Geotalea uraniireducens: one gene and its partner. The protein of the gene in region 2 interacts with the protein of the main gene of each other region in a pairwise test. Links are inferred from orthologs where the notes say so. Each region holds a gene or a part of one and is shown on either strand. Other genes may lie near its edges.

The links. The genes of interacting proteins can lie anywhere in the genome.
Region 1: the proteins of rplL (region 2) and nikR interact in binary tests that used the Escherichia coli proteins (3 or more experiments, as listed by UniProt). The link is inferred for Geotalea uraniireducens from one-to-one orthologs.

What each region holds. Positions count from the first base shown.
Region 1 is NZ_AP027151.1:3,604,693-3,607,589, forward strand. It holds nikR (nickel-responsive transcriptional regulator NikR), read right to left. Parts: upstream 1,711-2,897; coding sequence 1,291-1,710; downstream 1-1,290. Other genes in the region: fsa (fructose-6-phosphate aldolase), read right to left, coding at 1-416; QMN23_RS16825 (transcriptional regulator), read right to left, coding at 493-738; folK (2-amino-4-hydroxy-6-hydroxymethyldihydropteridine diphosphokinase), read right to left, coding at 748-1,236; QMN23_RS16840 (metal ABC transporter permease), read right to left, coding at 1,831-2,661; QMN23_RS16845 (metal ABC transporter ATP-binding protein), read right to left, coding at 2,709-2,897. UniProt on the Escherichia coli protein: Transcriptional repressor of the nikABCDE operon. Is active in the presence of excessive concentrations of intracellular nickel.
Region 2 is NZ_AP027151.1:3,463,908-3,468,291, forward strand. What follows is about bases 1-2,961. They hold rplL (50S ribosomal protein L7/L12), read right to left. Parts: upstream 1,694-2,961; coding sequence 1,307-1,693; downstream 1-1,306. Other genes in these bases: rpoB (DNA-directed RNA polymerase subunit beta), read right to left, coding at 1-1,156; rplJ (50S ribosomal protein L10), read right to left, coding at 1,745-2,266; rplA (50S ribosomal protein L1), read right to left, coding at 2,448-2,961. Outside these bases: more of rplA, read right to left, coding at 2,962-3,152; rplK (50S ribosomal protein L11), read right to left, coding at 3,169-3,594; transcription termination/antitermination protein NusG, read right to left, coding at 3,659-4,186; preprotein translocase subunit SecE, read right to left, coding at 4,201-4,384. UniProt on the Escherichia coli protein: The binding site for several of the GTPase factors involved in protein synthesis (IF-2, EF-Tu, EF-G and RF3). Is thus essential for accurate translation.

The DNA of each region.
Region 1 (2,897 bases), 140 kb from region 2 along the record:
TCCTGGGAGATGTCGTCGAGGCGGCCGACGAAGGGGGAGACGTAGGTGGCGCCGGCCTTGGCGGCGAGCAGCGCCTGCATCGGGGTGAAGATCAGGGTGACGTTGGTCTTGATCCCTTCCTTGGTCAGGGTGGCGCAGGCCTTGAGCCCTTCCGGAGTCATCGGCAGCTTAATGACGATGTTCTTGTGGATCTTGGCCAGCACTTCCGCTTCGCGGATCATCCCTTCGTGATCGAGGGAAACCACTTCGGCGGAGATGGGACCGTCGACGATCCCGGTGATCTCCTTGATGACGTCTTCGAATTTCCGGCCGGATTTGGCGATCAACGAGGGGTTGGTGGTCACCCCGTCGACCAGTCCCAGGTCGTGGGCTTCGCGGATTTCGTTAACGTCCGCCGTGTCGATGAAAAATTTCATGTTCATTTCCTCCATTGATATGTGCTTGTCAGCCGTTGACGTACATTGTCCCCCTCCGGGAATTCCGGATGAGGAACTACTTCTGTTCGAGGCCGGCGCGATATTTCTCCAGGCAGGCCATCGAACAGAAATAAACCCGCTCGCCGTCGACCCGGCCGATGACGGCATCGTCCTCGCTCACGTAGACGCCACAGACGGGGTCCTGGAAGGTTTCTTCCTTGGTCGGCCCGGTCGGGGCCGCCGGCTCTTTCTCCTGGCGGCCGATTCCCTTGAAGATCTTGATGCCGACATAGATGAGGACCAGCCAGATCAACAGTCGCACGGGCAACTCCTAGATTTTCGTCACCTGCTCGCCCGGCGGCAGCGCGCGGAGCAGTTCGTCAACCCGCTTGCCGAGCAGCGGATGAACCAGCTCGCCGGCGATGGCAGCCAGCGGTTCGAGAACGAAACGCCGCTGATGCAGCCGAGGATGGGGAATGACCAGGTCGGGCTCGTCCACTACCAGATCACCATAGAACAGTATGTCCAGATCCATAGCGCGGGGGCCGCCGGCAACCTCCCGCGTTCGCCGGAAGACGCCGGTTTCGATCCGCTGCAGCGCTTCGAGCAGCTGCCGGGGCGCCAATTCCGTCTCCAGGCGCAGGACCGCGTTGAGGAAGTTGTCCTGCCGGACCGTGCTGACCGGTTCGGTGTCGTAGAAGGGCGAGAGAGCGGTAATCCTGGTGCCGGGCAGCTTGCCGATCTCCGCAATCCCCCGGAGGAGATTCAGCTCCCGGTCTCCCAGGTTGCTGCCAAGGGCGATAAAAACCTTTGATTCCACGAGGCAATTACACCATATTTCGGTAATTTTTGCAAACCGGGCGCCAGCCGCCGGTCAATGAAGCTCTTCGCCGGTGGTGGTCATCACCAGCTTGCCGTGTTTCACCCCTTTGACGCCGATCAGTTCGTCGGCGATCTTCTTCACGTCCCGCGCCTTCCCCCGCACCACCAGCACCTCCAGGCAGTTATGGGCATCGAGATGGACATGAAGGGCCGAGATGACCTTGTCGTGATGGGCGTGCTGTTGTTCGGTCAGCTTGTCGGAGAGGTCGCGGACGTGGTGATCGTAGACGAGCGTGACGGTGCCGACCGTCTCCTCCTCGCCGCCTTCCCACTTGAGCTCCACCAGGGCGCCCCGGATCAGGTCCCGGATCGCCTCCGAGCGATTCATGTACCCTTTCTGCTCGATGAGCTGGTCGAAATTGTCGAGCAGTTTATCGTCGATCGAGATGCCGAACCTGACGGTCTCCCCCATGCTCCCTCTCCCCCTGGCGGCAACGGATATCGCAAAACGGCTGCGATAATAAATTACTTTCTCCGAGAGTTAAACAAAAAAGTGCCTTTTCCCGGCGACGCAGCGACGAACGCCCCCCCCTCAGGCACCGGCAAGGTAGCGGAGGTGACGGAGAGCGAACGCCGCGGCAAAGAAGGTGAAATTGACTAGGATGATCGTCGCCCCGGTCGGCAGGTTGCCGAGGAAAGAAATGACGATCCCGGCAACGACGGAGAGGACCCCGAGCAGGACCGCCAGGACCATGGCTACCCGGAAGCCGCGCGCGAACTGCAGCGAGGTGACTGCCGGCAGGATGAGCAGGGCCGAGATGAGCATGATCCCGACCACCTTCATGGCCAGGACAACGGTCAGCGCGGTGAGCAGCACCAGCACCGTGTTGATCCGGTCGGCCCGGATCCCCGACGTGCGCGCCAGCTCCTCGTCGAAGGTGATTGCCAGCAGATCGTGATAGAAGAGGATCACCGTCGCCACGACGACAACGAAGAGGATCACCGTCTGAGACAGCTCGAAACGGCTGATCGAGAGGATATTGCCGAACAGGTAGCTGAACAGGTCGATATTGAAACCGCCGGCCAGGCTCGCCAGCATGATGCCGACGGCAATCCCGACCGACGAGACGATGCCGATCGCCGCATCGCCGTAAATCCGCGCCCGCTCCGCCAGCTTGAGGATGCCGAAGGCCGCCAGGAGAACGGCTGGGATGGCACCGAGGGTGGCGTAGGCCGACCGGAAACCGAGGAAGAGCGCCAGCGCCACGCTACCGAAGGTGACGTGGGCCAGACCATCGCCGATCAGCGACAGCCGGCGCAGCACCAGGAAGACGCCGAGGATCGCGCAGAGCGCGGCAACCAGCGAACCGGCGATTAGTGCCCGCACCAGAAAACCATACTGGAAAATCTCGGAAAAGGTCATAACGAATCCCGGTGACGGAGGGAGACTCCCGCCGGTCGTGCCGCCGCTCAGTGACGATGGCAGATCAGGTGTTGCGAATGGATGCCGAAGAAGTCCGACATTTCCGCCGAACCGCAGAAATCGTCGAACCCGCCGTAAAAGACGACCCGCTTGTCGAGGTAAAGGAGCCGCGAGGCGTACTGACCGATGGTGCCGCTATCGTGGGTCACCAGGATGACCGTCGTCCGCCGCTCCCG
Region 2 (4,384 bases):
GCGTCGGCGGATCGCCAGGGCGCAACCGACGGTAAATCTCAATGAGCGCATCGTCGGTCGTGGAGATCTTGTCGACCAGCAGGGTATCCCGCAACGACGACGTTACATGCAGATTATCGATGAAAAGCACCTTGATCGAGGATATCCCCCGATTCTTGATTTCATCGAAGCGGCTCTGGGTGATCTCGTCATTGCATTCGACAAGAACCTCACCGGTCGCCGGATCAACGATATCCGTCGAGGCAAATTTACCAATCACCTCTTCTGCGGTGATCGGAATGAAGGTAATGCCATGCTCGCCCATCTTCCGGATGGCAGCCTTGGTGAACTTCCGGTTCGCCTTGACAATGATTTCACCGGATTTCGGATCGACGATATCAACCGAGGCTTTCTGGCTGGCGAGAAGATCGGGGTCAGCCTTCTTCGACATGCCTTCATTGCCGAAGATGATTTCCTCGCTCCGGTAATAATAGTTGAGCAACTTCTCGGCGGAATAGCCAAGCGCCTTCAGAAGCACCGTCGCCGGCATTTTCCGCCGACGGTCAATCCGGACGAACAGGATATCCTTGTGATCGAACTCGAAATCGAGCCACGACCCACGGTACGGGATGACCCGTGCCGAGTAGAGCACTTTGCCGCTCGAATGCGTCTTCCCTTTGTCGTGATCATAAAAGACGCCGGGGGAGCGATGGAGCTGACTGACAATAACCCGTTCCGTACCGTTTATGATAAACGTACCGTTCTCGGTCATCAGAGGAATTTCGCCGAAGTAGACCTCCTGCTCCTTGATGTCCCGAATGGAACGGACGGCTGTGTCCTTGTTGACATCCCAGACGATCAGGCGAACCTTGACTTTCATCGGTGCCGCGAACGTCATCCCGCGCTGATGACATTCCTCGACATCGTATTTTGGTGCACCGAGCGTATAGGAAACATATTCGAGCGAAGCCGTCTCACTGAAATCTTTGATCGGGAAGACGCTTTTAAAGACTGCTTCGAGCCCGCTGTATTTTCGTGCTTCGGGAGGTACATCTAACTGAAGGAAGCGTTTATAGGAATTTTTCTGGATGTCGATCAGGTTGGGAATATCGATGATCTTGGTAATTTTGGCGAAATTCTTGCGCAGAAGCTGGTTATTCGCAATTGAATAAGCCATATTTTCTCCTTTGGAGAGGCCGTGAGGACCTTTAACACCCTGGATTTTGGACGATTTTCAAACAGCCTATTACAGGTTCACAACTAAAATAGAAGAGCCAAGGCCGCACGAGGCGACCTTGGCTGATATGCTGAACCAATAGTCTGCAGCTTACTTGATCTCGACTTCGGCGCCAGATTCGACAAGCTGTTTCTTGGCTTCTTCGGCCTCGTCTTTCGACACGCCAGTTTTGACCGGCTTCGGAGCGCCATCGACCAGGTCTTTAGCTTCTTTGAGGCCCAGGCCGGTCAGCGCACGAACAACTTTGATCACGGCGATCTTATTGGCCCCGGCACTCTTCAGGATCACGTCAAACTCGGTCTTCTCTTCAGCAGCCTCAGCACCGCCAGCAGCAGGGGCGGCCGCAGCAGCAACCGCAACCGGTGCAGCAGCGGAAACACCGAACTTCTCTTCGAGCTCTTTCACCAGCTCGGCGAGTTCAAGAACAGACATATTCTCGATGAAACTAATCACATCAGCTTTGGTAATTTCAGCCATCGTATATTCCTCCGTAACGTTGTGGTCGATAATTTCTAACGACAGGGTTTGTTAGTTTTCCTTGCTTGTCTGAATTGCAGCAAGCACCCGAACCAAGCTGCCCGGAACGGCAGCCAGCACGCCAACAAAATTGCTGACCGGGGCATTAAGGGTGCCAAGCAGTTTAGCGATCAGGACTTCTCTGCTCGGCAGGTCAGCAAGAGCCTGGATATCCGCAACAGTGATCGCTTTGCCGGTCAACACGCCAGCTTTGAGTTTGAACGCATTCGGCTTGTCTTTGGCAAACTTCGAAAGAACCTTGGCTGCCGCGACCGGATCGTCGTAGCTGATGGCAATCGCCGTCGGCCCGGCAAAATGAGGGGCCAGCGACTCCTTGTCGGTATCCTTCGACGCCAGTTCAAGCAGGGTGTTCTTTACGACTTTGTACTCGACAGCGGCTTTCCGCAATTCATTCCGCAGGTCCGTGGCAAGTTCCACGCTCATTCCCCGGAAATCCGCCAGAAACACGGCTTTTGCACGACTGAGCTTATCGTGCATCTCCGTAACGAGTTGCTGCTTGTTCTCTCTATTCAAGCGCCTTCCTCCTTTCTTTGAAATTGACGGGTCGTGGACCCTTAGCCAAAGTCGGGAAGCGCGGGAATAAACAACACATCCGTGCGACTACCACAAGTCTCGGCAGGCTCGCGCCAATTTAAGTCTGGAACCATTTCCAGACACCTGCTGTCTTTGACTTTGGCCCTCTATGAAAAAAGCTTTATACAAGCTTGGACTGGACGTCCGAAATGTCGAGATTGAGTCCGGGGCCCATTGTCGAGGAGACGCTGATTTTCTTGATATAGGTACCTTTGGCGGCCGAAGGCTTCGCTTTAACGAGCGCCTCTACCAAGGCCAGCAGGTTTTCCTTGATCTTATCAGCGGCAAAGGAAACTTTCCCGACCGGGGCGTGAACGATACCGGCTTTTTCCACACGGAACTCAACCTTACCGGCTTTCGATTCCTTTACTGCCCGGCCGATATCGAAGGTGACCGTACCCACTTTCGGGTTCGGCATCAGGCCGCGCGGTCCGAGCAGTTTACCGATTTTGCCGACAAGCCCCATCATGTCCGGGGTGGCGATGGCAGTGTCGAAATCAAACCAGCCCTCCTGGATCTTGGTCACGAGGTCTTCCGCGCCAACAAAGTCGGCACCCGCCTCACGGGCTTCTTTTTCCTTTTCGCCTTTGGCAAAGACCAGGACCCGGACATCCTTGCCGAGACCGTTCGGCAGGACAACCGCTCCACGAACCATCTGATCGGCATGGCGGGGGTCAACGCCCAGACGCACCGCGATTTCGACGGTCTCGTCAAACTTCGCATAGGCAGCAGCCTTGACGTTCTCTATACCTTCGACGAGGCCGTAAGTCCGGCTCCTGTCAATTTTGCTCAGGGCCTCTTTATGCTTTTTCGCAGTCTTCGGCATCTGTTCTACCCTTTCTCTATTGAACTATTTCAACACCCATGCTACGGGCGGTGCCTTCGACGGTTCTCATGGCTGCCTCAATCGAGGCCGCATTGAGGTCCGGCATCTTCTTCTCGGCAATCTCGCGGACCTGGTCCTTGGTAAGTTTGCCAACCTTGTTCTTGTTCGGTACACTGGAACCGCTTTCGATGCCAACGGCTTTCTTGATCAGCACCGGGACCGGCGGAGTTTTGGTAATGAAGCTGAACGAACGGTCAGCGTACACGGTGATCACGACGGGAATGATGGTCCCCTCATCCGCCTGGGTCTTGGCATTGAACGCCTTGCAGAACTCCATGATATTTACGCCATGCTGACCCAGCGCCGGGCCAATCGGCGGCGACGGATTCGCCTTGCCGGCCGGAATCTGCAGTTTAATGTAACCGGTGATTTTCTTGGCCATCGTTTAACTCCTTACGTCTCTTGACTGTGAACAGACACTATATGTCGGAGCAGCAAGAATTGCCTTACTGCTTTTCTACCTGCATAAATTCAAGCTCAACAGGCGTGGCCCGGCCGAAGATGCTGACCATGACGCGCAACTTGCCTTTGTCGGGCTTGACATCCTCAACAACCCCGGAAAAATTAAGAAACGGGCCATCAACCACCCGCACGGTCTCCCCGACTTCAAACTGGACCTTGGGACGTGGTTTCTCCGCTCCCTCCTCCATGCGCCGAGTGATCTTTGCCACTTCTTCATCGGGAATCGCAAAGGGGTTGTTGCCGCCGACAAAGCCAGTAACTTTCGACGTTTCCTTGACGACGTGCCAGGTATCGTCGTTCAGCTCCATATTGACCAGGATATAGCCGGGAAAGAACTTCCGCGACGAGGTCTTCTTTTCGCCCTTCTTGAGCTCGACAACTGTCTCCGAAGGAATGAGGACATCACCGAAGCACTCTTCCAGGCCGAGGTTCTTGATCCGCTCGAGGAGCGAGAGTCGAACTTTATTTTCAAATCCGGAGTACGTATGCACTCCGTACCACTTTTTAGTCATATTGCTTGTGTCCTTTAACCGAGAATCAAACGCATGACCTTGGCCAGCACCACATCACAGGCACCGAGATAGACCGCTATCAGGAGAACGATCGCCAACACAACCCAGGTTGTCGACACGGTCTCCTTGCGCGTAGGCCAGGTAACCTTGCCCAGTTCGATCTTTACTTCGGAGAGAAAGTCTTTGACTTTGCTGATC